One region of the Pseudomonas sp. DCA-1 genome, then DNA from elsewhere that is predicted to be linked to it. Evidence: predicted binding sites of a transcription regulator. Region 1 holds the regulator's gene; the other holds the start of a gene.
What was found. Region 1 encodes FliA, which starts transcription of late flagellar genes. Its sites were predicted from a motif close to CTAAAGTTTNNNNNNNNNNNGCCGNTAA; they were not measured.
Positions count from the first base shown of each region.

Region 2: the regulator FliA is predicted to act here: its motif matches at 7,911-7,938, upstream of motA (flagellar motor stator protein MotA).

Region 1 covers NZ_CP169881.1:2,017,131-2,032,854, reverse strand. Annotated here, with positions in the region: gene ACE4QZ_RS09760 (DUF2802 domain-containing protein) at 1-175, opposite strand, end outside; gene ACE4QZ_RS09755 (chemotaxis protein CheW) at 177-656, opposite strand; gene ACE4QZ_RS09750 (CheW domain-containing protein) at 698-1,591, opposite strand; gene ACE4QZ_RS09745 (ParA family protein) at 1,591-2,379, opposite strand; gene motD (flagellar motor protein MotD) at 2,603-3,460, opposite strand; gene ACE4QZ_RS09735 (flagellar motor protein) at 3,464-4,204, opposite strand; gene ACE4QZ_RS09730 (chemotaxis response regulator protein-glutamate methylesterase) at 4,204-5,316, opposite strand; gene ACE4QZ_RS09725 (chemotaxis protein CheA) at 5,363-7,600, opposite strand; gene ACE4QZ_RS09720 (protein phosphatase CheZ) at 7,613-8,401, opposite strand; gene ACE4QZ_RS09715 (chemotaxis response regulator CheY) at 8,424-8,798, opposite strand; gene fliA (RNA polymerase sigma factor FliA) at 8,906-9,646, opposite strand; gene fleN (flagellar synthesis regulator FleN) at 9,643-10,476, opposite strand; gene flhF (flagellar biosynthesis protein FlhF) at 10,570-11,877, opposite strand; gene flhA (flagellar biosynthesis protein FlhA) at 11,889-14,018, opposite strand; gene ACE4QZ_RS09690 (GntR family transcriptional regulator) at 14,432-15,127, shown strand; gene ACE4QZ_RS09685 (D-alanine--D-alanine ligase family protein) at 15,122-15,724, opposite strand, start outside.
Region 2 covers NZ_CP169881.1:5,338,392-5,354,115, forward strand. Annotated here, with positions in the region: gene ACE4QZ_RS25170 (N-acetylmuramoyl-L-alanine amidase) at 1-627, opposite strand, end outside; gene tsaE (tRNA (adenosine(37)-N6)-threonylcarbamoyltransferase complex ATPase subunit type 1 TsaE) at 639-1,112, opposite strand; gene ACE4QZ_RS25180 (NAD(P)H-hydrate dehydratase) at 1,100-1,960, opposite strand; gene queG (tRNA epoxyqueuosine(34) reductase QueG) at 2,026-3,090, shown strand; gene ACE4QZ_RS25190 (trimeric intracellular cation channel family protein) at 3,231-3,842, opposite strand; gene orn (oligoribonuclease) at 3,934-4,476, opposite strand; gene rsgA (small ribosomal subunit biogenesis GTPase RsgA) at 4,628-5,647, shown strand; gene motB (flagellar motor protein MotB) at 5,963-6,991, opposite strand; gene motA (flagellar motor stator protein MotA) at 6,995-7,846, opposite strand; gene ACE4QZ_RS25215 (HDOD domain-containing protein) at 7,977-9,512, shown strand; gene ACE4QZ_RS25220 (rhodanese-like domain-containing protein) at 9,557-10,366, shown strand; gene asd (archaetidylserine decarboxylase) at 10,376-11,239, shown strand; gene serB (phosphoserine phosphatase SerB) at 11,541-12,755, opposite strand; gene ACE4QZ_RS25235 (hypothetical protein) at 12,890-14,344, shown strand; gene ACE4QZ_RS25240 (membrane integrity-associated transporter subunit PqiC) at 14,598-15,308, opposite strand; gene parC (DNA topoisomerase IV subunit A) at 15,481-15,724, opposite strand, start outside.

The sequences.
Region 1 (15,724 bases):
CGTTCTGGTAGTCATCCAGACGCTTGGCCAAGTCCTTGATACGCTGGTCACGCAGCGCATCGCCCTCCGCCTGCTGCGCAGCCAGCTCGCGCTGGCGCTTGCTGTAGTTGAGGAAAAACCACAGGCTCAGCGCCCATGCCAGTACCAGGAAGATGACAGCAACCTGCAGGATCAACTCAGATGTTCTCCAGCTCGGACCACTCTTCCTCGGTCATCATCTTGTCCAGTTCGACCAGGATCAGCAGCTCGCCATTCTTGTTGCACACGCCCTGAATGAACTTGGCCGACTCTTCGTTACCCACGTTCGGCGCGGTCTCGATTTCGGACTGGCGCAGGTAAACCACTTCGGCCACGCTGTCGACCAGAATGCCGACCACTTGCTTGTCGGCTTCGATGATGACGATACGGGTGTTGTCGGTTACTTCGGTCGGCATCAGGCCAAAACGCTGACGCGTGTCGATCACCGTCACCACGTTACCGCGCAAGTTGATGATGCCCAGCACGTAGCTCGGCGCACCCGGCACCGGGGCGATCTCGGTGTAGCGCAGTACTTCCTGCACCTGCATCACATTGATGCCGTAGGACTCGTTGTCCAGACGGAAGGTAACCCACTGCAGGATCGGATCTTCGGAACCTTGTGCAGACGACTTTTTCATTCCCCTACCCTCAAAATCCGCCGTTGGCGGTATGTTCTGTGTCATTTCTGTTTCGCGTGCATCTGCTTGACCGCGCCGCTGGCGATCAGCTCGGCCAGTGCGGCGACGTCGAGCAGTGCACACATGTGTTCGATTACCGTGCCGGCCAGCCACGGGCGCTGGCCACGCTGGCTGCGCCACTTGATCTCCGACGGGTCCAGGCGCAGCGAGCGGCTGACCTGATGCACCGCCAGCCCCCATTCGTAGCCCTGCACCGAAATCACGTATTGCAGGCCCTGGCGAAAATCATCGCGGTAGCGGTCAGGCATTACCCAACGCGCAGTGTCCAGCACCTTCAGGTTGCCAGCCTGGCAGGTCAGGATGCCGAGGAACCAGTCGGGCTGCCCGAACAGTGGCGTCAGCTCCTGGCCAGCCAGGGTGTAGATCGAGCCCAGGCACACCAACGGCACCGCAAGGGTCAAGCCGGCAACGTCGAACAGCAGGCATTCGAATGGCTCGGCCGCCCATGCCGGACGACCGTCGACAGTGGCCGGCGGTACGGGCAGGTTGGGCGCCGGCAGATGCACATCGACCAGCGGCACAGCCGGTTCCACGGTTTGCTCTTCGACCAGTACCGGAATGCTGGCTTCGGCCACGATCTCCTGCTCGACCACCGTCACCACCGGGGCTTCCACCGGCATCAGGCTCGGCAGTACCGCCAGGCGGGGCTCGGCGAACGGCCGCGGGGCCAGGCTGGCGGCAGCCACGGCGGGCTCAGGCCGGGCCGATTGCCGGGCATCGCGTGCCTGCTCCTCACGCACCGCCTCGGCGAATTCATCCGTCACTGCCGGCGGCTCGCTCAGGTCTTCGGCCTCGGTGGCCTCCTGCAGCAAGCCGTCCAGGTACGATTGCAGGGCCATCTGGGGCCGGGTGCTGGTTTGCCGAGTTTGAGTCATCAGGCCACCTGCACTGCGTTCTTGTAGGTGAGCAGGTGCTTGAGCAGCGCCCTGTAGGCGATCAACCCGCGGCTCTTGCTGTCGAACTGCGAGGGCGTGACGCCCTTGCGACTGGCATCGCGCAAGCGCGTATCCACCGGGATGTAGCCCTGCCATACATGCTGCCCATAGGCATCACGCAGCAGCTTGAGGGTGCCCAGCGACGCCTGGGTACGACGATCGAACAGGGTCGGCACGATCTGGTACGGCAGCGCCTGCTTGCGCGAGCGGTTGACCATGGCCAAGGTGCCAACCATGCGCTCCAGGCCCTTCACCGCGAGGAATTCGGTTTGCACCGGGATCACCAGCTGCTGGCTGGCGGCCAGGGCATTGACCATCAGCACCCCCAGCAAGGGTGGGCTGTCGATCAGGGCATAGTCGAAATCCTGCCACAGCTGCGCCAGACTCTTGGCGATTACCAGGCCCAGGCCATTCTGTCCTGGTGACTGGCGCTCCAGCACCGCCAGCGCGGTACTCGACGGCAGCAGCGAAATGCGCTCATCGCTGGTGGGCAGCAGCAGTTGCCCGGGCAAGCCTTCGGGCACCGCACCCTTGTGCAGGAACAGGTCGTAGCAGCTGTGCTCCAAGGCATCCGGGTTGTGCCCGAAGTAGCTGGTCATCGAGCCGTGCGGGTCGAGGTCGACGACGACCACGCGCTTGCCGGCCTCGGCCAGCAGGCCGGCCAGGGCAATGGTAGTGGTGGTCTTGCCGACGCCACCTTTTTGATTGGCTACTGCCCAGACTCTCATCAAGCAAACTCTATCTATTGATTTGGCAGGGACACTGTAGATACAACTGTCATGCGCAAAACTTCAAAGCTTGCACGCCCCTCAGTGTGAGCGTGCAGGACCGCGAACACCGGCGCAGCCGGTGCCATTCACCGAGTCGCTGGCTTCGCGGGCATGCCCGCTCCCACAGGGTACGGCGGCACATTCAAAATCGTGTTCATATCAGCGACGGGGAATTGACGAATCACTGCCCCGCCACCGTTGCTGGCGTTGCTGGTGCACTTTGTGTGCCAGCCCGGCGCAACGCGGCATCCGGTGTGGCATTGGCACTGCCCGAGCCTGTCAGGCTGCGGCGCACTTCCAGGTTACGGGAAATCACCAGCACAACCCGACGGTTGCGTGCGCGCCCTTCGGCGGTATCGTTGCTGGCCACCGGCTGGTACTCGCCGTAACCCACCGAGGCCATGCGTGCCGGGTTGACACCCTCCATGGCCAGCAGGCGCACGATGCTGGCCGCGCGCGCCGAGGACAACTCCCAGTTGGTGGGGTACTGCGCGGTGCGGATCGGCAGGTTGTCGGTGAAGCCTTCGACGTGCACCGGGTTGGCGAACGGCTTGAGGATGTTGGCCACCTTCTCGATGATCGCAAATGCCTTGTCACTGGGCATCGCATCACCACTGCCAAACAGCAGCGACGAATTGAGCTCGATCTCGATCCACAGTTCGTTGCCGCGCACAGTCATCTGGTCGCTTTTGATCAGGTCGCCAAAGGCATCGCGCACGTCATTGCTGATGGTTTTCAACGGGTCGGCATTGGTCGCCGCCAGGCCCGCTTCGGTCTGCTCGCTGTCTTTGACCAGCGGTTCGGCCGGGCGCACGCTCAGCGGCTGCTCATCGCCAATCGGGATCGGCTTCATGCTGCGCTCGGGGTCGTTGAATACCCCGAGCAAGGCCTGGGAAATAACTTTGTACTTGCCCTCGTTGATCGAGGAAATCGAATACATCACGACGAAAAAGGCGAACAGCAACGTGATGAAGTCGGCGTACGACACCAGCCAGCGCTCGTGGTTTTCGTGTTCCTCGGTATGACGACGGCGACGCATGGGTTACTCCATGAAGCCTTGCAGCTTCAACTCGATCGAGCGCGGGTTTTCACCTTCGGCAATCGACAGCAGGCCTTCGAGCAGCATTTCGCGGTAGCGCGACTGGCGCATGACGATGGCCTTGAGCTTGCTGGCAACCGGCAATAGCACAAGGTTGGCACTGGCCACACCGTAAATGGTGGCGACAAAGGCCACGGCAATGCCATTGCCCAGTTGCGACGGGTCGGCCAGATTGCCCATCACGTGGATAAGGCCCATGACCGCACCGATGATGCCGATGGTCGGCGCATAGCCGCCCATGCTTTCGAATACCTTGGCTGCCTGGATGTCACGGCCTTCCTGGGTAAGGAAGTCGACCTCGAGGATGCTGCGGATGGCTTCCGGCTCTGCGCCGTCCACCAGCAGTTGCAGGCCCTTGCGCGCATACGGGTCGGGCTCGCTGTCAGCTACCCCTTCCAGGCCCAGCAAGCCTTCTTTGCGAGCGGTCAGGCTCCAGTTCACCACGCGGTCGATACCGCCCGCCAGGTCGACCCGCGGTGGAAACAGGATCCAACGTAAAATCTGCAAGGCGCGCTTGAACGACGACAGCGGCGACTGCAACAACGCCGCCGCCAGGGTACCACCCAGCACGATCAGAGCCGCCGGGCCATTGACCAGAGCACCGACATGACCGCCTTCAAGAAAGTTGCCACCGACGATGGCAACGAAAGCCAGGATCAAACCGATCAGGCTGAGGACGTCCATCAGACGCACGCCTCCACCAGGTGCTTGCCAATTTCGTCCAGGCTGTACACGGCATCAGCCAGGTTGGCCTTGACGATGGCCATGGGCATGCCATAAATCACGCAGCTGGCTTCATCCTGGGCCCACACCGTGCTGCCACCCTGCTTGAGCAGGCGCGCGCCTTCACGGCCATCGGCGCCCATGCCGGTAAGCACTACCGACAATACCTTGTCACCATAAGACTTGGCCGCCGAACCGAAGGTGATGTCCACGCAGGGTTTGTAGTTCAGGCGCTCGTCGCCGGGCAGGATCTTCACCGTACCACGGCCATCGATCATCATCTGCTTGCCGCCGGGGGCCAGCAGGGCCAGGCCCGGGCGCAGCATGTCGCCGTCCTCGGCCTCCTTGACGCTGATGCGGCACAGCTTGTCCAGGCGTTCGGCAAACGCTTTGGTGAAGGCCGCCGGCATGTGCTGGATCAACACGATCGGCGCCGGGAAATTGGCCGGCAGTTGGGTCAGTACCCGCTGCAGTGCCACCGGCCCCCCCGTGGAGGTACCGATGGCCACCAGTTTGTAGGGTTTGCGCTTGGGTGCCGGCGACTGCGAGGCTGCCGCTGTCGGGGCCGCTGCACGGGCAGGCGCAGCCGGGCGTGCCTGCGCCTGGCTGGTGAAGGTGCTGGCGGGCGCTGGCGCGGCGACCGGCGCCGTTCTGGCATAGCTGCCGATCCGGCGGTTGCTGCGCGAAATGGTGTGTACCTTCTCGCACAGCAGCTGCTTGACCTTGTCAGGGTTGCGCGAGATGTCCTCGAAGTTTTTCGGCAGGTAGTCCACGGCGCCGGCATCCAGCGCGTCGAGGGTGACACGGGCGCCTTCATGGGTAAGTGACGAGAACATCAACACGGGCGTCGGGCAGCGCTGCATGATGTGCCGCACTGCGGTGATGCCATCCATCATGGGCATTTCGTAGTCCATGGTGATCACATCGGGCTTGAGCGCCAGCGCCTGGTCGATTGCTTCCTTGCCGTTGGTCGCGGTCCCCACGACCTGGATCGTTGGATCCGCCGAGAGGATTTCCGAGACACGGCGGCGGAAGAAACCAGAATCATCCACCACCAGGACCTTGACTGCCATAAACACTCCATTAGGCGGCGCAACCCGCCAGGGCGCGCCACCGAAATCAAATACGCCGCGCGGCGTAACGCTTGAGCATGCTCGGGACGTCGAGAATCAACGCGATGCGACCGTCGCCAGTGATGGTGGCCCCGGACATGCCCGGGGTGCCCTGCAGCATCTTGCCCAGCGGCTTGATGACCACTTCTTCCTGGCCAACCAGTTGGTCGACGACAAAGCCGATGCGCTGGGTGCCGACCGACAGAATCACCACGTGGCCCTCGTGCTGCTCTTCGTGCACCTGGCCCTGGACCAGCCAGCGCTTGAGGTAGAACAGTGGCAGCGCCTTGTCGCGCACGATCACCACTTCCTGCCCGTCGACCACGTTGGTGCGCGACAGGTCGAGGTGGAAGATCTCGTTGACGTTGACCAGCGGGAAGGCAAACGCCTGGTTGCCCAGCATCACCATCAGGGTGGGCATGATCGCCAGGGTCAGCGGCACCTTGATGACGATCTTGGAGCCCTGGCCCTTGGCCGAGAAAATGTTGATCGAGCCGTTGAGCTGGGAGATCTTGGTTTTCACCACGTCCATGCCCACGCCACGCCCGGACACATCGGAAATCTCGGTCTTGGTCGAGAAGCCCGGGGCGAAGATCAGGTTGTAGCAGTCCGACTCGCTCAGGCGCTCGGCAGCGTCCTTGTCCATCAGGCCCTTTTCCACCGCCTTGGCGCGCAGGATGTTGGGGTCCATGCCCTTGCCGTCGTCCGAGATCGACAGCAGGATGTGGTCACCTTCCTGTTCGGCCGACAGTACTACGCGGCCGGTACGCGCCTTGCCAGAAGCTTCACGCTCGTCGGGCATCTCGATACCGTGGTCGACAGCATTGCGCACCAAGTGCACCAACGGGTCGGCCAAGGCTTCTACGAGGTTCTTGTCAAGGTCGGTCTCTTCGCCGACCAGCTCCAGGTTGATCTCTTTCTTCAGCTGGCGCGCCAGGTCACGGACCAGGCGCGGGAAGCGGCCAAAGACTTTCTTGATCGGCTGCATGCGGGTTTTCATCACCGCGGTCTGCAGGTCAGCGGTGACCACGTCGAGGTTGGACACGGCCTTGGACATGGCCTCATCGCCGCTGTTCAGGCCCAGGCGCACCAGGCGGTTACGCACCAGCACCAGTTCGCCGACCATGTTCATGATCTCGTCCAGGCGCGCGGTATCGACGCGCACCGTGGTTTCTGCTTCGCTGGCAGCATGCTTTTCGGCGGCCGGGGCCGGCGCGCGAGGCGCCGCGGCAGGTTTGCTGGCCGGCGAAGGCGCTGGTGCAGCGGCTGGCTTGGCCACCGGCTGGCTTTCGGCCTTGGCGGCAGCCGGCGCTTGCGCCTGGACAGCAGCCGGGGCTTCTACAGCGGCAACATCGCCACCGAACTTGCCCTTGCCGTGCAACTGGTCCAGCAGGGCTTCGAATTCGTGCTCGCTGATTTCATCACTGGCTGCGCTGCTGTCTGGCACGGCAGGCGCTGGTGCCTGGGTGGCTGGCAAGGCATCGACCTGGAAGGTGCCCTTGCCATGCAGTTGGTCGAGCAGCGATTCGAATTCGGCGTCGGTGATTTCATCACTGGTCGCTTCGCTGCTGACGGCAACCGGCGGCGCCGCAACCTCGACACTGAACTGGCCCTTGCCGTGCAACTGGTCGAGCAGCGACTCGAACTCGGCGTCGGTGATTTCATCACCAGCACCGCTGACGGTCTCGCCCTGCATCTGCTCGTCGGCCGCTGCTTGCGCCTTGACCGCATCGAGCGAATCGAGCAACTGCTCGAACTCGCTGTCAGTGATGTCCTGGTGCTGCTCGTCGGCATCGGCCGATGCCGCAACCGCCACGTCGGCAACCGGTGCCGGCGCTGCAACAGCTTCGGCTCCGCCAGGTTCGGCCAGGCGCGCCAACGCCGCCAGCAGCTCGGGGGTGGCCGGCGTCACTTCGGAACGCTCGCGCACCTGGCCAAACATGCTGTTCACTGTATCCAGTGCCTCGAGCACCACATCCATCAGTTCCGCATCGACCCGGCGCTCACCTTTGCGCAGGACGTCGAACACGTTCTCGGCGATATGGCAGCACTCCACCAGCTCGTTCAGCTGAAGGAAGCCGGCGCCCCCTTTTACAGTGTGGAAACCGCGAAAGATCGCATTGAGCAGGTCGGCATCGTCAGGTCGGCTTTCCAGCTCGACCAGTTGCTCGGACAATTGCTCAAGAATTTCGCCGGCTTCTACCAGGAAATCCTGGAGGATTTCTTCATCGGCGCCGAAGCTCATCAAACGTGCTCCTTAAAAACCAAGGCTGGACAGCAGATCATCGACATCGTCCTGACCGGACACGACGTCTTCACGCTTATCGGCATGAATCTGCGGACCTTCACCCCGAGTCGGATGTTTTTCTCGATCTTTTTCTGCACGCAATTGATCGTGATCATGGTTTATACCGGCAAAGCGGTCGACCTGGCTGGCCATCAGCACCAGCTTGAGCAGATTGCTCTCCACCTCGGTCACCAGTGTGGTGACGCGTTTGATCACCTGGCCGGTCAGGTCCTGATAGTCCTGGGCCAGCAAAATGTCATTGAGGTGCCCGGCAACCTTTCGGTTACCCTCGGCGCTGTGCGTCAGGAAACTGTCGACTCGCTTGACCAGATCACGAAATTCCGGCGCAGCCACTTCGCGGCGCATGAAACGCTGCCAGTCGGTACTCAGGGCCTTGGCCTCGCTGGCCAGTTCATTGAGCACCGGCGTGCTTTCCTCGACCAGATCCATGGTGCGGTTGGCCGCGCCCTCGGTGAGCTTGACCACATAGGACAGGCGCTCGGTGGCGTCGGTAATCTGCGACACCTCTTCTGCCTGCGGCATGGTGGGGTCGATCTGGAAACTGACGATGGCACTGTGCAGCTCGCGAGTCAGCTTGCCGACTTCCTGATACAGGCCGCGGTCGCGGGTCTGGTTCAGCTCGTGAATCAGCTGCACCGCCTCGCCGAAACGGCCCCGTTCCAGGCTTTCGACCAACTCCTGGGCATGCTTCTTCAGGGTCGATTCGAACTCGCCCAAAGACGTTTGTGATGAATCCATGACGCGCCCCCCGTAACGTGACTCAGCCGTTGACGCGTTCGAAGATCTTCTCGATCTTCTCTTTGAGCACCTGAGCGGTGAACGGCTTGACCACATAACCATTGACGCCGGCCTGGGCCGCTTCAATGATCTGGTCGCGCTTGGCTTCAGCAGTCACCATCAGTACCGGCATGCTTTTCAGCTTGTCACTGGCACGCACTTTACGCAGCAGGTCGATGCCGGACATGCCCGGCATGTTCCAGTCGGTTACCAGGAAGTCGTAGTGACCGTTCTCCAGCATTGGCAACGCCGTGGTGCCGTCATCGGCTTCCTCGGTGTTGGTGAAACCCAGGTCACGCAACAGGTTCTTGATGATCCGCCGCATCGTCGAAAAGTCGTCAACGATGAGGATTTTCATGTTCTTGTCCAATTAGACCTCCAAGCAGTCTCAAACGCGCTCGGCCTACCGAGCACGCACTCATTCAATTCGGTACAACGTGGAAAACGACTGCAACGACAGCGGGCTCAACGCGCCCGCCATTCCCCCAGGCGGCTACGCAGGCGCGCGGCACACTGGCTGTGCAACTGGCTGACCCGCGACTCGCTGACACCCAGCACCTCACCGATTTCCTTGAGATTCAGCTCTTCGTCGTAGTACAGCGCCAGCACCAGGCGCTCACGTTCCGGCAGGTTGGCGATAGCCTCGGTCAGGGCAGCCTGGAAGCGGTCCTCTTCCAGCCCCCGCGCAGGTTCGACCTGGCCACTGGCGCCATCCTCATGCAGCCCTTCGTGCTCACCGTCCTGCAACAGGTCGTCGAAGCTGAACAGGCGGCTGCCCAGGGTATCGTTCAAAATCCCGTAGTAATCATCGAGACTCAATTGGAGTTCGGCAGCAACTTCATGATCTTTAGCGTCACGGCCTGTTCTGGCTTCAACCGCACGCATCGCGTCACTGACCATACGGGTGTTTCGGTGTACCGAACGCGGCGCCCAGTCACCTTTGCGTACTTCGTCCAGCATGGCCCCGCGGATGCGGATGCCAGCATAGGTTTCAAAGCTGGCGCCCTTGCTGGCGTCGTATTTGTTAGCCACTTCCAGCAGCCCGATCATGCCGGCCTGGATCAGGTCTTCGACCTGCACGTTGGCCGGCAAGCGCGCCAGCAGGTGGTAGGCGATGCGCTTGACCAGCGGGGCGTAGCGTTCGATCAGCTCGTACTGGGCGTCCTTCGACGCCCGGCTGTACATCTTGAAACCGCTGGCGTTCATAGCACGGGCCCCGCGCTGGTGGGTTGCACCAAGCGCTCGACAAAGAACTCCAGATGGCCGCGCGGGTTGGCCGGTAGCGGCCAGCTATCGACCTTCTGGGCAATCGCCTTGAAAGCCAGCGCACACTTGGAGCGAGGGAAGGCTTCGTAGACGGCACGCTGCTTCTGTACCGCCTTGCGCACGCATTCGTCGTACGGCACGGCACCCACGTACTGCAGGGCAACGTCAAGGAAGCGGTCGGTGACCTTGGTCAGCTTGGCAAACAGGTTGCGCCCTTCCTGCGGGCTCTGCGCCATGTTGGCCAACACACGGAAACGGTTCATGCCGTAGTCACGATTGAGCAGCTTGATCAACGCGTAGGCATCAGTAATCGAAGTAGGTTCATCACACACCACCAACAGCACTTCCTGGGCGGCGCGAACGAAGCTGACCACCGAGTCACCGATACCCGCAGCGGTATCGATCACCAACACATCGAGGTTGTCGCCGATTTCGCTGAACGCCTGGATCAGCCCGGCGTGCTGGGCTGGGGCCAGGTGCACCATGCTCTGGGTGCCCGAGGCTGCCGGCACGATGCGCACACCGCCAGGGCCCTGCAGCATCACGTCACGCAGTTCGCAACGCCCTTCAATGACATCGGCGAGAGTACGTTTGGGGGCAAGGCCCAGCAACACGTCGACATTGGCCAGGCCCAGGTCGGCGTCCAGCAGCATGACCCTGCGGCCAAGCTCGGCCAGCGCCAGGGACAAGTTCACTGAAACGTTAGTCTTGCCGACGCCACCTTTGCCGCCGGTCACGGCGATCACCTGTACGGGATGCATGCTACCCATGTCTGTTCTTTACCTTGTCTCGCTGGGACTCAGGCCACACGTAGGGCAATTCTGCGTGCCCTTTGGCATAGCTACTTTGCACACGCTTCATGGTCAACCCGCTCGCCGTGGGTTGTGATAGAGATCAGCGAACATGTCGGCCATGGCCTCTTCGCTGGGCTCGTCCTGCTGCTGCACATTCACCGCGCGCGAAACCAACTGGTGGCCCCGCGGCAAGTGCAAGTCGTCAGGAATGCGTGGCCCATCGGTAAGATAGGCCACTGGCAGTTCATGACTGATGGCAAGACTCAACACATCGCCAAGGCTTGCCGTTTCATCGAGCTTGGTCAGGATGCAGCCGGCCAGGCCACAGCGTTTGTAGCTGTGGTAGGCGGCGGTCAGCACCTGCTTCTGGCTGGTGGTGGCCAGCACCAGATAGTTCTTCGCGGCAATGCCACGCCCGGCCAAGGTTTCCAGTTGCATGCGCAGCGCAGGGTCGCTGGCCTGCAGGCCGGCAGTATCGATCAGCACCACGCGCTTGCGCAGCAGCGGCTCCAGCGCTGCTGCCAGCGACTGGCCCGGGTCGACGTACGTCACCGGCACGTTGAGGATGCGGCCCAGGGTCTTGAGCTGCTCCTGGGCGCCGATACGGAAGCTGTCCATGCTCACCAGCGCCAGATTCTGCGCGCCGTACTTGAGCACGTAGCGCGCGGCCAGCTTGGCCAGGGTGGTGGTCTTGCCCATACCCGCCGGGCCGACCACGGCGATCACGCCGCCCTCTTCGATCGGCTCGATTTCAGGTATTTCGATCATCCGCGCCAAGTGAGCCAGCAGCATGCGCCAGGCCTGGCGCGGCTCTTCGATCTCGGCGGTCAGGTCCAGCAGCTCGCGGGCGATCGGCCCCGACAGGCCGATGCGTTGCAGGCGGCGCCAAAGGTTGGCCTGCTGCGGCTTGCTGCCCTGCAGCTGATTCCAGGCCAGCGAACCGAGTTGCACTTCCAGCAACTCGCGCAGGCCCGACAGCTCGGAACGCATGGCATCGAACAGGCGCGGATCAACCGGTGCAGCAGCCGGTGCGGCAGCAGCCTCGGGGGCCTCGACATGCGGCTCGATCAACGGTTCGGCAGCGGTCAAAGATTGCCCGGCGAACAATTGGCGGTTGTTGTCGCTGCTGTCCTGACGGTGGTCCAGCTCGGCCTGGGCACTGGCAATGCGCGTATGGGTCTTGCGCAGTTCTTCTTCCAGCTCGGCGTTGGGCACACGCGGGGCCAGGGCGGACAGCTTGTAGTCCAGCGCGGCCGTCAGTTCGACACCACCGGCAATGCGGCGGTTGCCAATGATCGCGGCATCGGCGCCCAGCTCGTCACGGACCAGCTTCATGGCCTGACGCATATCGGCGGCGAAAAATCGCTTAACTTGCATTATCCCCTACCTCAGCCGTTAGGGCCCACTGTGGCAACGATGGTGACTTGCTTGTTGTCAGGTATTTCCTGATACGCCAGAACATGCAAATTCGGTACAGCCAGGCGACCGAAACGCGACAACATGGCGCGGATCGGGCCGGCGACCAACAGGATGGCCGGCTGACCCTGCATTTCCTGGCGCTGGGCCGCCTCGATCAGCGAACGTTGCAGCTTCTCGGCCATGCTAGGTTCCAGAAGAACACCATCTTCCTGACCCTGCCCGGCCCTTTGCAGACTATTCAGCAAAATCTGTTCCAACCTTGGCTCCAGGGTAATCACTGGCAGCTCCGACTCAACGCCGACAATGCTTTGCACGATGGCACGACACAATCCGACGCGCACTGCCGCCACCAGTGCGGCGGTATCTTGACTCTTGCCGGCGTTGTTCGCGATGGCCTCGGCAATACTGCGAATATCGCGCACTGGCACCTGTTCAGACAACAGTGCTTGCAGCACCTTGAGCAGCCCCGACAAGGAAATGACACCCGGCACCAGCTCTTCTGCAAGTTTAGGCGATGCCTTGGCAAGTACTTGCAGCAGTTGCTGAACCTCTTCGTGACCGATCAGCTCGTGGCAATGTTTCTGCAGGATCTGGTTGAGGTGGGTGGCCACCACGGTGCTGGCATCGACCACGGTGTAGCCCAGCGACTGCGCCTGGGAACGCTGGCCAACATCGATCCACACCGCCTCCAGGCCAAACGCCGGATCGCGCGCGGCAATACCGTTGAGGGTGCCGAACACCTGCCCCGGGTTGATCGCCAGTTCGCGGTCCGGATAGATCTCCGCCTCGGCCAGAATCACCCCCATCAGGGTCAGGCGATAGGCGCTGGGTTGCAGGTCGAGGTTGTCACGAATGTGCACGGTGGGCATCAGGAAACCCAGGTCCTGCGACAGCTTCTTGCGCACGCCCTTGATCCGCGCCAGCAACTGGCCACCCTGGTTGCGATCGACCAGCGGGATCAGCCGATAGCCAACCTCCAGGCCGATCATGTCGATGGGGGTGACGTCATCCCAACCCAGTTCCTTGGTTTCCAGCGCGCGTTGTGGCGAGGGCAGCAGGTCCTGCTGGCGCTGCGCCTCTTCCAGGGCTTTGACCTTGGCCTGCTGCTGTTTCTTCCACACCAGGTAGGCGCCCCCACCGGCCAGCAGGCCGAGACTGAGGAACGCCACGTGCGGCATGCCCGGCACCAGTCCCATGACGATCATCAACCCGCCAGACACAGCCAGGGCCTTGGGCGAATCGAACATCTGCCGATTGATCAGCTTGCCCATGTCCTCGGAGCCCGACGCGCGGGTTACCATGATCGCGGCGGCGGTGGACAGCAGCAGTGATGGCAATTGCGCCACCAAACCGTCACCGATGGTCAGCAAGGCGTACACCTTGCCGGCCTCCGTGAAACTCATGCCGTGCTGCATCATGCCGATCAATATGCCGCCGATCAGGTTGATGAACAGGATCAGCAAGCCGGCGATGGCATCACCGCGCACGAACTTGCTGGCACCGTCCATCGAACCGTAGAACTCGGCCTCCTGCGCAACCTCGGCACGGCGGTGCTTGGCCTGGGCCTGATCGATCAGGCCGGCATTGAGGTCGGCGTCGATGGCCATCTGCTTGCCGGGCATGGCGTCGAGGGTGAAACGCGCACTCACTTCCGAGATACGCCCGGCCCCCTTGGTCACCACCACGAAGTTGATGATCATGAGGATGGCGAACACGACGGCACCGACCACGTAGTTACCGCCGATCACCACCTCACCGAAGGCCTGGATCACTTTACCGGCAGCGCCGTGGCCCTCCTGGCCATGCAGCATGACCACACGGGTGGACGCCACGTTCAGGGCCAGGCGCAACAACGTGGCCACCAGCAGGATGGTGGGGAACGCGGCAAAGTCGAGCGGACGCAGGGCGTATACACACACCAGCAGCACCACGATCGACAGGGCGATGTTGAAGGTGAAGAACACGTCGAGCAGGAACGGCGGTATCGGCAACATCATCATTGCCAACATCACCAGCAGCAACAGCGGCACACCCAGGTTGCCCCGGCCGAGCCCGGCCAGGTTGTTACGGGCGTTGCTGATTAACTGAGTGCGATCCACCGCGAGTCCTCTTGATGCAAAACTTTGACGCCCAGGGGGCGCCTGCGGCTGGCATTGCAAGAAGCTTTCCAACTTTGGCAGACACCCACACGAAAAGATGAACCGGGCGAGCACCACCGCGTTGACGGGTGGCTCATGAGCAGGCAATCACCAAGAAAAACGAGACCTCCCGCCCAATCGCCTCTACGGCAATGGCCCAAGGCTTAAGCTCTTGGAAAGCCACGGAGAGGGTGGCGCCACGACAAAAAAATCTGAGCGACTTGATCATGCAAAAGCTCACGGTTTCTATGCGGATGTAGAGAGCCAATGACTACTCAAAGGCATGAACATCATGCCAACTGCTCGATGGTAGCTCTAGTGAGTCTGTGATACCTTCGCCAGCGCTTTTGACTACATCGCTAGACCCGGAGAACATGGTGGCGAACTCTCTCGATAGCTTTATCGTTCCTGACAAACATCGCCATAAAACCGCGATGGATTATGTAGTCGAGTCGCTACGCGAAGGCATACTTTCTGGCGCAATAGCTGAAGGTACGGCTTTGCGCCAAGAAGAGCTAGCCTCAAAATTCGGTTTGAGTCGAATGCCGATAAGGGACGCCATAAGGCAGTTGGAAGCCGAAGGGCTTGTTACCTACGAAGTCCATAAAGGAGCCTCTGTAGCGATCATGACGATTGAGGACATTGTCGAGATCTATGATATGCGGATAATGGCAGAATGCACCGCCTTGGACTTTGGTTTTGACAACATCGTAGAAAATGATCTGGCGCAGATGTACGAACTCATATCTGCCATGGAGCATGCCACCGACCCGCACCACCTTAGCGAACTCAATGAAAAGTTCCATCACTTTCTTTATTCAAAAGCAAAGCGCCCCAGGTTACTTGCATTGATTAAGTCCCTTCATGACTCGGTGGATCGCCATCTTCGTTTTTTGTTGACAAATCTCGACTACCACAAGAAATCACAACAGGATCATAAAAACATTTTGAGCGCTTGCGCTCAGGGTGATCGCGAAGCCGCCAAGCACTTTTTAGCCGAGCACCTTGCCGAGGGACGAGATGCAATCGTTACGTTTCTTGAGACACGGCGTCGACAGGATATGTCATAAACGATCTTTCGATGCTGATGAGAGCGCATATTCGACTAGCGCTCCTACCAACTTCGGCGGGGGGTAACCGGAGCACTCAAACATCTTCGGGTACATACTGGCACTCGTAAATCCGGGCAAGGTGTTGACCTCATTGAGAATGATTGCACCCTCTTCTGTCAAGAAAAAATCCACCCTGGCGTACCCCTTCAGATCAAGGCATCTAAATGCCTGAACAGATAAATCCTGAATGCGCGCGACAATGTCAGGTGGCAATAAGCTTGGCACACGAAGACCTGTCACACTGTTGGAATCATATTTCGCCTGATAATCGTAATAGGTGTGCTCTTCCTTTTTGAGTATTTCACCCACCACCGAGGCCATCAAGCCCTCCTCAAGTTCGAGCACACCACACTCTATCTCTCTACCACAGATTTCAGCCTCCACCAGCACCTTTGTGTCCTCTCGTGCTGCAATAGCAAATGCCGCAGCATATTCTAAGGCGTTGGAGACCCTAGACACACCAATCGATGAGCCCGAAGTGGCGGGCTTTACGAAGAGCGTGCTGCTACCCAGGCACTCAACCAGCTCTTCCCAAGGACGCATGGAATTCATGGC
Region 2 (15,724 bases), 2.6 Mb from region 1:
GGCGATTTGCAACACGATGTCTTTCTCGTGTTGGCCACGCGAGCCGGAAGCGCCAGGGTCTTCGCCGCCATGCCCGGCATCGATAGCAACCACGATGTCACGCTTGCCACTGGGTACCGGGGGCAGCTTGATCGCCGGCTGGGCCGGCGTCACTGGCACCGCCGGCGTGGTCGCAGGCGTTTGCACAGGTGCCCGTGCAGGCGGTGGCGCGCTGGCCGCGATAGCGTCAGCTTCCTGGTCATACAGATCGACCACCAAGCGGTTGCCGTACTGTGCATTGGGCGCCAAGGTGAAGCTTTTCGGGGTTACCGACTTTTTCAGGTCGATCACAACCCGAAGGTCGGTTGGCGTACGCTGGGCCGAACGCACATTGCTTATCGGCGTGTTGGAGGTAGCCACATTCAGTGGCGCGGCCAGTGTTGCGCCATTGATGTCGATGACCAGACGATCGGGTGCGCTCAGGGTGAAGACACTGTGCTGCACGGGGCCAGACAGGTCGAAAACCAGCCGCGTGTTGTCCGGTGCGCGCCACAGGCGCATGCTCTTGACTTGAGTGACGGCCAGAGCGTCAACGGTCACCGTTGTCAGCAGCAGCCCAACGATGGCGACCAGTGCGCGTATGCGCATACCTACCCCACTTACTGTTTATAGTGTTCGGCCAGTGCCACGCACCAGGCCTCGCCGCGAGCCCCCTGCGGCGAAAGGTTCAGCGAGCGTCCACTCGCTTGGGGGCTTATGGTAATGGTCAGGTCAGGCTTTGGCAAAACGCCCGCACCCTTTTGTGGCCATTCGAACAGGCACAGCGGGTCGCCTTCGAAATAGTCACGAATGCCCATGAACTCAAGCTCCTCCGGGTCGACCAGGCGATACAGGTCGAAGTGAAAGGCTCGGACCTCGCCGATTTCATAGGGTTCGACCACGGTGAATGTCGGGCTTTTCACAGCACCAGTATGGCCCAGACCGCGGATCAGGCCACGCGACAGGGTAGTTTTACCCGCACCCAGGTCGCCTTCAAGGAAAATCACGCCGCGACCACCGGTCACCTCGGCCAGTGCTGCACCGAATTTGACCGTGGCCTCTTCATCGGCCAGAAACAGATTTAAGCCAGACACGCAGAATGCTCCTCCAACAACTCACGAATGACCGGCGCCAGATCACTGGCCGCCAGGCCTCTACCTTTTATCCCAAGGCGCTCGCCGGCACAGGCGTGCAACCACACCCCCAGACAACCCGCGCCCCAGGCATCCAGGCCTTGGGCCACCAGTGCCGCCAACACGCCAGTCAGCACATCGCCCAGACCGGCGCCGGCCATCGCCGGGTGCCCGCGCTCGCACACAGCCAGTTGGCCGCTTGGGGCTGCCACCAGTGTGCCGGCACCTTTGAGTACACAGACGCTGTTATAACGGCGCGCCAGCTTGCGCGCGGCGCCAGGGCGGTCGGCCTGCACCGCCTCGGTGGAAATACCCAGCAGCCGCGCCGCCTCCCCCGGGTGCGGGGTAAGGATGCTGCCACTGGGCAGGGCCAGCGGGGTGCGCGCCAGCAAATTCAAGGCATCGGCATCCCACACTTGCGGCCGCTGGGCGTTGGCCACCGCCGACAACAGGCTGCAGCCCCACGCCGCCTGCCCCAGGCCGGGCCCGACCACCAGTACCGAGGCGCGCTCCAGCACGCCCATCAGCTGGTTGGCCGAACGGACACCCAGGCACATGACTTCGGGCAGGCGCGCCAGGCTGGCCGACACGTGCTCGGGCCGGGTTGCCACGCTGACCAGCCCGGCGCCGCAACGCAGGGCGGCTTCGGCGCTGAGCAATACAGCGCCACCGGTACCAAGGTCGCCACCGACCACCAGTACATGGCCAAAGTCGCCTTTGTGGGCATGCGCATGCCGTGCCGGCAGGCGGGCAACCGTCACGCTGCTGAGCAATTGAGGGGCATTACTGGGGTGTTTGGTCTGTGGCATGGGGTCAAAGGCTCCAATGTCTGGCAGAATTATACGCACCTGAGCCCGTATTGCCTTGCCCATCCATGTCCGCCTCCACACCTGACCTCGCCCAATTGGCCCAATCGATCAAGATGTGGGGCCAGGAACTCGGTTTTGCCCATGTTGGCATCGCCGGGGTCGACCTTGGCGAACACGAACACCACCTGCAGCGTTGGCTCGACGCCGGCTATCAGGGTGAGATGGAATACCTGGGCGCCCACGGCAGCAAAAGGTCACACCCCGACCAACTGATCCCCGGCACCGTACGCGTGGTCTCGCTACGTATGGACTACCTGCCCGGCGACACGCAGATGGCGCAGCGTCTGGCCCAGCCGGAGAAGGCCTACGTGTCGCGCTACGCGCTTGGCCGGGACTACCACAAGCTGGTGCGTAAGCGCGTGCAGTTCCTCGCCGACCGCATCCAGGAAGCTGTCGGCCCGTTCGGCTACCGCGCGTTTGTAGACAGCGCCCCGGTACTGGAAAAAGCCCTGGCCGAACAGGCCGGGCTGGGCTGGATCGGCAAGAACACGCTGTTGCTCAACCGCAAGGCGGGTAGCTATTTCTTTCTTGCCGAACTGTTCGTCGACCTGCCGCTACCGGTGGACGAAGCCACCACCAGCGAACACTGCGGGCGTTGCCAGGCCTGTCTGGACATCTGCCCGACACAGGCGTTTGTCGGGCCTTACGTGCTGGATGCGCGACGCTGCATCTCGTACCTGACCATCGAGCTGAGGGGCGCGATCCCTGTCGAGTTACGCGCAAAGATGGGCAACCGGGTGTTCGGTTGCGACGACTGTCAGATCGTCTGCCCGTGGAACCGCTTTACCAAGCACAGCCAGGAGCAGGATTTCCAGCCACGGCATGGGCTGGAAAATACGGACCTGGCGGCGATGTTCCTGTGGGACGAACGCACCTTCCTGCGCAAGACCGAGGGCGGGCCTTTGCGGCGGGCGGGGTACGAGCGTTTTTTGCGCAACCTGGCGGTAGGGTTGGGCAATGCGCCGTCGACGATTCCGGTGATCGAGGCGCTGAAGGCCAGGCGTGACGATGAATCGGAATTGGTGCGCGAGCATGTGGAGTGGGCGCTGGCCCGACACGGAGCTCAATAGCGACCAGCCTCAGAGCATGCGCCATCCTTGTGGGAGCGGGCGCGCCCGCGAAGCAGGCAACACAGGTAATGGCACCGGCTTCGCCGGTGTTCGCGGGCACGCCCGCTCCCACAAGGGCCATGTTGCGCTTGTAAATTGCGTCACTGCTGGTCGTTGTAGTGGAACTTGGGCATTTCCCAGTGGAAGCGGATTGCCAACAGGCGCACCAGGAAGCCGCCAAACAGTGTGAGCAACATCGCCTGTTCTGCCGGCACCTTGAAATACACGCAACCCAGATAAAACCAGGCTGCCGCAAACGACACGCTGGCATACAGCTCTCGGCGGAACACCAGCGGGATGTCGTTGCAGAAGATATCCCGCAGGATCCCGCCAAACACACCGGTGATCACCCCGCTGATCGACGCCACCAGCATGCCCTGCCCCATCTCCAGCGCCGTCATGCAGCCAATCAGGGTAAATGCCACCAGCCCCAGGGCATCGAGTACCAGGAACAGCGAGCGAAGGCGGCGCATCATTGGCGCAATGAAAATGGTCAGCAGCGCCGCAAGGCTGGTCAGCACCAGGTACTCAGGGTGCTTCACCCAGGTCAGCGGGTAGTGCCCGAGCAGCACATCACGCACCGAGCCGCCCCCAAGCGCAGTAACGCAGGCGATCAGCACCACGCCAAACCAGTCCATGCCGCGACGCCCGGCAGACAGCGCGCCAGTCATGGCTTCGGCGGTAATGGCGATAAGGTAGAGCATCAGCAACATGGTGCGGGTCCGTGCAGGAAAGGCGCGCAGTCTAACCAGTTGCCCAAGGCACCAAAAGGGGGCGCAGATACAATATCTGCGCCGTTTTGAATCACAACTTGATGAAGTGCTCGCGATAGTGACGCAATTCGGCGATCGATTCGCGGATATCGTCAAGCGCCAGGTGGGTATTGCCCTTCTTGAAGCTGTCACGCACGTTCGGCGCCCAGCGCGCGGCCAGTTCCTTCAGCGTAGAGACATCCAGGTTGCGGTAGTGGAAGTAGTTTTCCAGATTGCGCATGTGACGGTAGAGGAAACGACGATCCTGGCAAATGCTGTTGCCGCAGATCGGCGACTTGCCTTTAGGCACCCACTGCTCAAGGAAGGCGATGGTCTGTGCCTCGGCTTCGGCCATGCTGATCTTGCTCTCGCGCACGCGCTGGGTCAGCCCCGAAGCACCATGGGTACGGGTATTCCACTCGTCCATGCGCGCCAGCACTTCGTCACTGTGGTGGATGGCGATCACCGGCCCTTCGGCCAAGGTGTTCAGCTCGCTGTCAGTGACGATGGTGGCCATTTCGATGATGACATCGCTGTCCGGATCCAGGCCGGTCATTTCCAGGTCGATCCAGATCAGGTTCTGTGGGTTTTGCATGCAGGGGCTCCTCATATAGGCGATCATATTAGCCTAGTGGCCAAGGCACGCCCATTCACGGCATAAAGCTGGGCGGAATAGTCCAGCGGCTGGCGTGCTAAACTGCGTGCCGTTTTCAATGCCCACGCCGGGCCTCTCTTACGGTACCTTCATGGCCAAACGCCAGCTCAATCGCCGCCAAAACTGGCGGATCGAAAAAATCCAGGGTGAGCGCGCCGCTCGCGCGGCCAAACGCGAGCAGCATGCACTGCAGGAACTGGAGGGTGGCGACCTGGGGCCGGAGCAACTTGGCCTGGTGATCGCACACTTCGGCGTACAGGTAGAAGTGGAAGCCCAGGACGGCGACACCGCGGGCCAGGTGTTCCGCTGTCACTTGCGTGCCAACCTGCCAGCACTGGTCACCGGCGACCGCGTGGTATGGCGTGCGGGCAACCAGGGCATTGGCGTGATCGTGGCACAGATGCCACGCAGCACCGAATTGTGCCGGCCGAACAACCATGGCCAGCTCAAGCCCGTGGCTGCCAACGTCGACCTGATCGTGATCGTGTTCGCCCCGGCGCCGGAACCACACCCGAACCTGATCGACCGCTATCTGGTAGCGGCCGAGCACGCCGGCCTGCGTCCGCTGCTGCTGCTGAACAAGGCCGACCTGATCAACGACGAGAACGGCCCCGGCCTGCATGCGCTGCTGGAGGTCTACCGCGAGCTGGGTTACCCGCTGCTGGAAGTATCGGCACATCAGGGCGACGGCATGCAGCGCCTGCAGCAGCTCCTTGACGGCCACATCAGTGTGTTCGTCGGCCAGTCAGGGGTAGGCAAGTCGTCGCTGGTCAACAGCCTGCTGCCGGACGCCGGCACCCGTGTCGGAGACCTGTCGGAATGGTCTGGCCAGGGTACTCACACCACCACCACGGCGCGGCTGTACCACTTCCCCAACGGCGGCGACCTGATCGACTCGCCGGGCATTCGCGAGTTCGGCCTTGGCCATGTCAGCCGCGACGACGTGGAAGATGGCTTCATCGAGTTTCGCGACTTGTTCGGCACCTGCCGCTTCCGCGACTGCAAGCATGACCGCGAACCGGGCTGCGCGCTGCTCAAGGCACTGGAAGAGGGGCGCATCAAGCCGCAGCGCATGAACAGCTATCGCTCGATCATCGCCAGCCTGACTTGAAACAGCTACTCTCGCCGTGGCATTTGCGCTGCCGGTGAGATCGAGCGCCGCCCGCGCGGCGCATCGCGAGCTGCGCTCGCTCCTACGTTTGTTTCGGGCCAATCATTCCTGTGGGATTTGTGCGCGAATGCCTTGGCGCATGTCTCGATATCGCGTGGCACGAACAGGCGGTCGCGCGCGCCTGCACTGGCGTTACTGGCCCGAAACAAACGTAGGAGCGAGCGCAGCTCGCGATGCGCCGCGCGGGCGGCGCTCGATCTCACCGGCGCTTCAACCTTTCCGCCAACCCCCTGTCAGCCCTGATGCCGCCAGGACCTACTGCTCCTTGGCGTCATCCATCTTAAGCGTACCCTCTTCGAAGATGTTCAGCTTCTGGCGCAGTTCACGCGGCTGCATCGGCGCCTGTTCGCTCTGCGCAGCCGGTGCCGAAGCCCCTGGCGCCGCGTCACCGGCTGGCGGTGCAGCGGGCTCGGCGGCCGGAGCTTGTGGCGTACCCTGCTCACCCTCGATATTGCGCTGGGCTTTCTTGGTCAGCACGATGATGTCGATGCGCCGATTGACCGGGTTGAACGGGTCCTTGCGGTCGAACAGCGATGACGAGGCGTAACCCACCACCCGCGCCACCTGGCTGTCCGGGTAACCACCCGCCACCAGAGCACGACGTGCGGCGTTGGCGCGGTTGGCCGACAGCTCCCAGTTACCGTACTCACCGGTGCCAGCATACGGCTTGGCATCGGTGTGGCCGCTGATGCTGATCTTGTTAGGCACCGCCTTGATGGTATCGGCCATGGCCAGCAGGATATCTTCGAAGTATGGCTGCAGGCGCGCGCTACCAATATCGAACATCGGCCGGTTCTCGGCATCCATGATCTGGATGCGCAGGCCGTCCTGGGTGATCTCGAACAGGATCTGGTCCTTGAACTTCTGCAACTGTGGATTCTCTTCCACCTTGTTCTGCAGTTCCTGCAGCAACAGCTCCAGACGCTCACGCTCCACCTGCTCGGCCATGGTCTCGACCTGGTCCTTGCTTAGCTGTGTGGTGGACTCCTGCGTCGGTTCGGCCTTCACTTCCGGGTTGATGGTCTTCTCCGGCGCCAGCTCAGGCGAACCGCCCAGGTCGATGACGTAGGGCGTGCCGCTTTCCGAGAAACCGATCGGGTCCTTGAAGTAGCCGGCAATGGCGATCTTCTGCTCTGGCGTGGCCGTGGACAACAGCCACAGCACCAGGAAGAACGCCATCATCGCCGTGGCGAAGTCGGCAAAGGCGATTTTCCAGGCGCCACCATGGTGGCCGCCGCCAAAGCGCTTTACGCGCTTGACGATGATGGGCTGATTGTTCTCCATGACTCAGCGACCGCGAACCGCTTGTTCCAGTTCGGCGAAGCTTGGGCGATGCTTGGGATACAGCACCTTGCGCCCGAACTCGACTGCAAGCGAAGGTGGCATGCCCGAGGCGGAGGCGACCAGCGAGGCCTTGATTGATTCGTAGAGGTTCAGCTCTTCCTTGGCATCGTGTTCCAGGCACTTGGCCAAAGGACCGAAGAAACCGTAAGCCGCCAGAATACCGAAGAAGGTACCCACCAGCGCCGCACCTACGTGCATGCCGATGGCGGCCTGGTCGCCATCGCCCAGCGAGGCCATGGTCACCACGATACCCAGTACCGCCGCAACGATACCGAAGCCGGGCATACCGTCGGCAATGCCGGTCACCGCATGGGACGGGTGCTCCAGCTCTTCTTTCATGCTCAGCAGTTCCATGTCGAACAGGCCCTCGAGCTCGTGCGGGGCCATGTTGCCGGTGGACATGATGCGCAGGTAGTCACAGACGAACGCAGTCATGCGCTCATCGGCCAGTACCGTCGGGTACTTGGCGAAGATCGGGCTGGCAGCGGCGTCCTCGATGTCGGCCTCGATGGCCATCATGCCTTCGCGACGGCTCTTGTTGAGGATTTCGTAAACAAGGCCCAACACCTCCAGGTAGAAGGCATGGCTGAAGCGCGAGCCGAACATCTTCATCGACTTCTTGATGACATGCATGGTCATGTGGCCAGGGTTGGCCTGCAGGAATGCACCAAAGGCCGCACCGCCGATGATCAGTACTTCGAACGGCTGGATAAGGGCTGCGATCTTGCCGTGGGAGAGTACGTAGCCGCCGAGCACGCTCGCGAATACGACGATGATGCCGATAATTTTAGCCATAGGTTCAAAGCACTTGCTGTCGTGGTCAGGGGAAGAGACGGGAGCTTTAAAACTCTTCTTCTACTTATCGGCAGAACTGCGCCAGACTATAGCCACTCAATGCGAAAAGCCAGTTCGGACTGATGTCAAAATGCCAATTGAAACCAAGGTGCCCACTCAGGCCCCGCGTACGCTAGAGGCCTGGGTAAAGCTGCTCGAGAGTGTTCGCATCCCCGTGCCGAAGCACAGTTACGACCGGGTCATGGCTGCCATCCACGATAGCCGCCGCTCGCTGCGCGATATCGCCGAACTGATGCAAGATAGCCCGGCGCTGGTGCTGTCAGTGATGCGCGAAGCCAATCACCCCACCAATGCCAGCCTCGCCGAGCCCGCCGAGAGCCTGGAAGTCGCCCTCAACCGCCTGGGCCTGGAGCGCAGCGAGCAGCTTCTCAAACGCTTGCCGACACTGCCCGTGGAGGAGATTCCGCCGGTACTGTGCCAGTTCCAGATGATCAGCCAGCATGCGGCACAGCAGGCCAGCGGCCTGTTCGCCAGCCGCCTGGCACGGCTGTGGCAAGAGATTCACTGGGGCAGCCTGCTGTTCCTGTCGCCACTCTGGCCACTGGCACTGGCCTACCCCAAGCTGCTCGACGCCTGGGAACTGCGGGTTATCCACAAAGGTGAAGACGCCGCCCACGTCGAGGAAGAACTGTTTGGCGTGCGCATCATGGCGCTGTGCCAGACCATAGCCGAGTATTGGCGCCTGCCCCAGTGGGTCACCCAGGGTTATCGCCTGCTGCTGGAAGAGCGCGAGCAACTGGCCAAGGTGCTGAACATTGCCCGCGACGAAGACCTGCTCAGCCAACAGCACCGCCTGGACGCCGAGCCCGGCTTGCGACGCTGGTTCAACCAGCCGGCCAATACCGTGCTGCTGGCCAACAACCTGGCCCTGGCGGCACAGGTCGGCTGGGATAACCCGCACCTGCTGCGCTGGCAACTGCTGACCGCGCTGTACCTGCAAACCTCGCTGGAAGACGTGCAGCAGCAAGTGCACCAGCAGGCGGCCGCCAGTGCCCGCCGCCATGCCCGACATGCCCTGTTCCACCCGGCCGAGGCTTTGATCTGGCCATGGCACCAACGCCGGCCTCACCCGGATATGCTGGCCCCACCCCCGCCCAGCAACGACGATCTGGCACGCTGGCGCACGCTGTGCCAGCACCTGCTGGCCCAACCCAGCCCGTTCACCAACGCCGTGCACCTGGCCACCCAGGCACAAGAGGCCCTGCTGGCCTGCGGCATGCAACGCATCATGCTGCTTAGCCTGGACAAGGCCAGTGACTGCCTGCGCGTGCAGCAAATTGCCGGCCTGCCCAAGGAGGCCGGGGCTTTGGCCCTGCAGGTATCGCAGAACAAGCTGCTGCAAAAGCTGCTGAGTCAGGCCGGACAACTGCGCATCACACCGGAAAACCACAGCCAGTTCTCGGCGCTGCTGCCCGCCCCGCTGCGCGCTTTGTTTCGCAGCGAGCATGTTCTACTTCGCTCGCTGGCTGCAAACGACCAGGTGCTGATGCTGCTGGTGGCCGACCAGGGCTGCCGGCCGATGGCCGATATCAGCGTGCAAGCCTTCGGCAAGACCGCGCAATGCATCGAGCGGGCCTTGTCGGTGTTTACCAACCGCAAGGGTTGAGCCTTGCGCTACAATCGCCTCTCTTTCCACACTGGAGACCGTGGATGACCGACTTTTCCGGCCTGCCCTTGGTGATCGAAGCTGCAGACCTGCTGCCACGCCTGGATTCGCCGCAACTGATCCTGGTCGACCTGAGCAGCGCCAACCGCTATGTCAGCGGGCATATTCCCGGCGCGCACTTTGTCGAAGGCAAGCGCACCCAGCTCGGCCAGCCCCCGGCGCCCGGCCTGCTACCGGCCCTGGGCGAGCTGGAGAAACTGTTCAGCGAACTCGGCCACCGCGCCGATGCCGTGTATGTGGTGTACGACGATGAAGGCGGTGGCTGGGCCGGGCGCTTCATCTGGCTGCTCGATGTCATCGGCCACAAGCGCTACCACTACCTCAATGGCGGTATCCAGGCCTGGCCGGCAGACAAGCTGTCCACCGACGTGCCTGCCAGTGGCAACGCCCCGGTCCGTCTGCACATCGACAGCGCACCCACCGCCACCCGCGAGTACCTGCAAAGCCGTCTGGGCGCCGATGACCTGGTCATCTGGGATGCGCGCGGCCCGCAGGAATTCAGCGGCGAAAAAGTGCTGGCAGCCAAAGGCGGCCACATCCCCGGCGCGATCAACTTCGAGTGGACCGCCGGCATGGATTTCAACGACCACCTGCGCATCCGTCAGGACATCGCTGAAGTCCTGGAGAAGCTGGGCATCACCCCCGACAAGGAAGTGATCACCCACTGCCAGACCCACCGCCGCTCCGGTTTCACTTACCTGGTGGCCAAGTCCCTCGGCTACCCACGCGTCAAGGCCTACGCCGGCTCGTGGGGCGAATGGGGCAACCACCCGGACACGCCTGTAGAAGTCTAAGGAACCCCCATGAAATCCCGTCTGTTCATCATCAGCCAGTACCTGCTGCCGCACCACCTGCTGTCGCGGCTGGCCGGCTGCATCGCCGAGTGCCGCGTGCGCTGGTTCAAGAACGCCTTCACCGCATGGTTCGCCAAGCGCTACCAGGTGAACATGAGCGAGGCTCTGGTCGAAGACCTGAGCGCTTACGAGCACTTCAATGCGTTCTTCACCCGCGCCCTGAAGCCAGGCGCCCGCCCACTGGACGAAACCCCAGGCGCCATCCTGTGCCCGGCCGACGGCGCGGTCAGCCAGCTCGGCCCGATCGAGCACGGCCGTATCTTCCAGGCCAAAGGGCACGGATTCAGTGCGCAAGAGCTGCTGGGCGGTGACCCGGCCATGGCCGCGCCGTTCATGGGCGGCGAGTTTGCCACCATCTACCTGTCGCCCAAGGACTACCACCGCGTGCACATGCCGCTGGCCGGCACCCTGCGCGAAATGGTCTACGTGCCGGGCCGTCTGTTCTCGGTCAACCAGACCACCGCAGAAAATGTCCCCGAGCTGTTCGCCCGCAACGAGCGCGTGGTCTGCCTGTTCGATACAGAGCGTGGACCAATGGCCGTGGTACTGGTCGGCGCTATGATCGTCGCCTCGATCGAAACGGTATGGGCTGGGCTGGTCACGCCGCCCAAGCGTGAGCTGAAGACCTTCCGTTACGACGAAGCCAGCCGCGGCCCGATCCACCTGGAAAAAGGTGCCGAACTGGGCCGCTTCAAGCTGGGTTCGACCGCCATCGTGCTGTTCGGGCCGGAGCAGGTGAAATGGGCTGAGAGCCTGGGTGCTGGCTCCGCAGTGCGCATGGGGCAACAGTTGGCGGCGCCTGTGCAGGCTTGATTACGGTTTTTGCATTGGGGTGCATGTCGGGGTTTATTTTGCGCCTGTAAGATCGAGCGCCGCCCGCGCGGCGCATCGCGAGCTACGCTCGCTCCTACGTTTGTTTCGGGCCAATCAGTCCTGAGAGATTTGCGCGCGAACGTTATGGCGCACGACGCGATATCGTGTTGCGCGAACCAGGCGGTCGCGCGCGCCTGTCACAGGCGTCACTGGCCCGAAACAAACGTAGGAGCGAGCGTAGCTCGCGATGCGCCGCGCGGGCGGCGCTCGATTTCACAGGCACAGAAGATTCGACGACAACCTAGCCACGGGCGTCGCGGTCACGCAGGCCCAGCAGATACAGCACCCCATCCAGCCCCAAGGTGGAAATCGCCTGCTTGGCCGACTGGCGCACCAGTGGCTTGGCACGGAACGCCACGCCCAGCCCGGCCAGCGACAGCATCGGCAGGTCATTGGCGCCATCACCTACGGCGATGGTCTGCTCCAGTTGCAAGCCTTCTTCACTGGCCAGCTTCTTCAACAATTCAGCCTTGCGCTGGGCATCGACAATCGGCTCAACAGCCACGCCGGTCACCTTGCCATCGACCACTTCAAGCTCATTGGCGAACACATAGTCGATACCCAGGCGCGCCTGCACCTGACGGGCAAAGTAGGTAAAGCCACCGGACAGAATCGCGGTCTTGTATCCCAGGCGCTTGAGCTCAGCAAACAGGTTCTCGGCACCCTCGGTCAGGCGTAGCGATGCCCCGATCTCGTCCAGCACCCCCACGTCCAGGCCCTTGAGCAAAGCCATGCGCTCTTTGAAGCTGGCGCGGAAGTCCAGCTCACCGCGCATGGCGCGCTCGGTGATCGCCGCGACCTGCTCCCCTACCCCCGCCGCCTTGGCCAGCTCGTCGATGACTTCGGCCTCGATCAGCGTGGAGTCCATGTCGAACACCGCCAGCCGGCGGTTGCGGCGGAACAGATCGTCCTTCTGGAAGGCGATGTCGACGCTCAGTTCTTCAGCCAGGGCAAAGAAGTCCGCACGCAGGGCCTGGGCATCGCTCGGCACGCCGCGCACGGAGATCTCGACGGCTGCCTTGCCCTTGTCGAATTCGGCATCCAGTGCCACCCGGGCCGAGAGGCGCTCCATGCGCTCGATGGTCAGGCCGTACTGGCTGATCACCGCACTCACCCGCTGCAGCTGCTCGGGAGTGATCTTGCGGCTGAGCAGGGTAACGATGTGGCGCGCTTCGCCATGCCCATCGGCCCAGTGCTGGTAGTCCGCCTCGGAAATCGGCGTGTAACGGGCCTGCAGGTTCAGTTCGTGGGCTTTTGCCTGCACGCCTTGCAGCAGTGCGGTAGCCACTTCGTTGTCCGGGATGTCGACCAGGATGCCAAACGACAAGGTGCCGTGCATGACCGCCAGGCCGATGTCGAGGATACTCACACCGCCCTGCAGCAGGACGCCGGTGATAGCCGCAGTGAGACCGGGACGGTCCTCACCGGTGATGTTGATCAGGACGATTTCGCGCACAACCTGGCTCCGACTTCGATGAAAAATGCGCATTCTACCGATTTTCCATGACCATCGGGCGCCAACGATACTTTGCCGACAAAACCCGGCTCGCTATACTCCCCCCACTTTCATGCCATTAAGAGCCGAGCTCTGTGAACCGGCCCACGCCAGTCAAACCAGACAATTTCTTCCTGATGATCTATCGCGCCTTGAGTCAACGTCGCGTGCCGCTGGCACTGCGCATCGCCTGCACCAACATTTTCCTGGTGGCGCTGGCGCTGGTGATCTACGCCTGCGTGATGGGCCTGCAGTTCAAGCAGGCCATGCATGAGCAGGCCGATGCCCTGGGCCAAAGCCTGACCACCCAGACCGCCACATCGGCAACCGAGCTGCTGGTGTCCAACGACATCCTCAGCCTCAACGTGCTACTGGGCAACCTGGTGAAAAACCCGCTGGTGGCCCATGCGGCAATCTTCAGCGTCGATAACCGCATCCTCGCCGAAGCCGGCCAGCGCCCGCGCAACAGCCTGCTGGGTGAGGCCGAAGGCCTGTACCAGACCAAGATCACGTTCCAGGACGTGACGGCCGGGCAACTGCGCATCAGCCTGGACATGAGCCAGTTCCAGCAGCCGATGCTGATCAGCCTGCAGAGCATGGGCATTCTGGCCGCCATCCTGCTGGCCCTGGCCTTGGCCCTCAGCTTGCGTCAGGGCCGCTTTATCACCCTGCCACTGCTGCAGTTGCGGGTATGGCTGCGCGACCCGCAGCCGTATACCCCGGCGACCGACCGCCAGGACGAGATCGGCGACATCGCCCGCCAGCTGCATGCACGCCTGGCCCCGCCTCCGCCACCAGAGCCGGAGCCCGAGGAAGATGACGAGCCGTTCGACGACCTGCACGCAGCTGCCCCGGCACCCAAAGCCGTACCGCGCGCCAAGGTTGCCCTGGAAGACGAAGATGACGACGCAGCCTTCGCCGGCCTGCTGGACGATGACACTACAGCCAAAGCCCACGCAGAGGTCGAGTCCGACGAGCCCCAGTACAGCGCCGTACTTGCCGTGCAGCTGGGCTCGCAGGAGCAACTGCGCCGCCTGCCACGTACACGCCTGGACGAGCTGACCAAGCGCTACCGCGATTGCCTGGAGCACGCGGCCTCGCTCTACGACGGTGAAACCCACACGCTGAACGACGGCAGCACCCTGGTGCTGTTCCACAGCCGCGAGTGTGGCGAGGACTACCTGACCAACGCCATTTGCTGTGGCGAACTATTGCGTGCCCTGGGCCACGCCCTGCAGATCGAGGTGGCTGATAGCGGCATCACCCTGCAACTGCAGCTAGGCCTGGTATTGGGCAACGACCTGCATGGGCTGGAGCTGGTTGACCTGCTGATTGCCGAGAAAGTCCAGGATGCCCTGGCGCTGTCGCAGCACAGCCGCAACCTGTTGCTGGTAGAACGACAGATCAACGATGACGCCCTGATTCGCCAGCGTGCGCGTATTCGCCCGATCGCCAGCCCCGAAGGCGCGTGCTGTGTGGAGCGGCTCATGGAGCCCTACCCGTCAATGCTGGAAAGGCAACTGGCGCGCATGCATGAGCACCGTGCCTGACAGGTATACGCGACATCTACAGCGTATGTCTTAAGTCAGGCTGGTTGCTTTGACTGGCGCAAAATCCAACCGTTAGCGCTCCCCCCGTAGGAGCGGGTTCACCCTCGAACACCGGCGCAACCGGTGCCATGCAACGCGTCGCCTGCTTCGCGGGTAAACCCGCTCCCACAAAGACCGCGCCGAGCTTCAGACGGAACAGCAGATACAAAAAAGCCCGCAGCGAATGCGGGCTTTTTTGTATCTGCCAGTTTGATCAGAACCGATAAACTTCCATATCGGTGCGAATCGGCGAGGCCATCGGGATTTTGGGTTTCTCTGGCCCCTTCTTCACCTGCGTCGGTGCAGCGGGTTTTTTCGGTGCTTCTTCGGCAATCGCCGGCTGGTTGGCCAGCGGCTTCACCGCTGTGCTCAGCTGTTCGGCCAGCTTTTGCAGCAGTTGGCCCTGAGCCTGCACCTGCGACGACTCACTGCCCTCGTGCTGCTGCTCGAGGTGAATGATACGGTTGTCACGCACATGGCCACGGCGGTCCAGCAGACGCCACTGGGCATCCAGAATGGCCGGCTGGTTCCTGCCCGAGTCCAGGCGTGTGATCGACAACAGCACTTGCACGTCCGGGCTGAAGCCTGCAGTCGCCGGGGCCAGCACTACGCGCTGGCTGTCCAGACGCCAGGCCAGTTGACGCACCAGCAACTGGTCGATATCCGATGAAAGGCTGCCAGCCCAGCGACCGTCGGTCGCCGCGCTCAGGCTGCCATCAGCTTGACGCTGCAGGAATGTCTCACGCTGAAGGTAATCGGCCACCGATACAGGGCCGAGTACCACGGCCATGCCCGCACTCTGCGACGGCTGGCCAGGATCACCACTGTCGAGCTGATACAGGGCAACCGGCTGATGCATGGTGCACCCGCCAAGGCCCAGCAGGCCAGTCATCAACAGCGCAAATGGAAGGCGCAGAAATTTCATCATCCCATCCAGGCGGCTGCCACAAGGCACACCGCAGTGATACATGTATATTCAAACGGGCACACGGCCACGCCGGCTCCGCAAGGGGCATATCATCCGCGAAATAACCGTCCGACTCCAGCATTTCTGCCCGAAACGGCTTTGAAATTGCCGTTCCAGACATTGCAACCGGTTAAGTCGGCACTTCCACCTGCAACCCATCGACACGCTGGAACCCGCGTGGCAGCTTGCTGCCGCGCCGTCCGCGCTCGCCCTTGTAGTGCTCCAGGTCGTCCGCCTTCAAAGACAGGGTACGCTTGCCGGCCTGCAACACAAGCGTCGCGCCTTCGGGAATCACGGCTAGATCGGTAACAAATTCTTCACGACTGGCCACCCGGTCACCCGGCACGCCAATGATCTTGTTGCCTTTGCCTTTA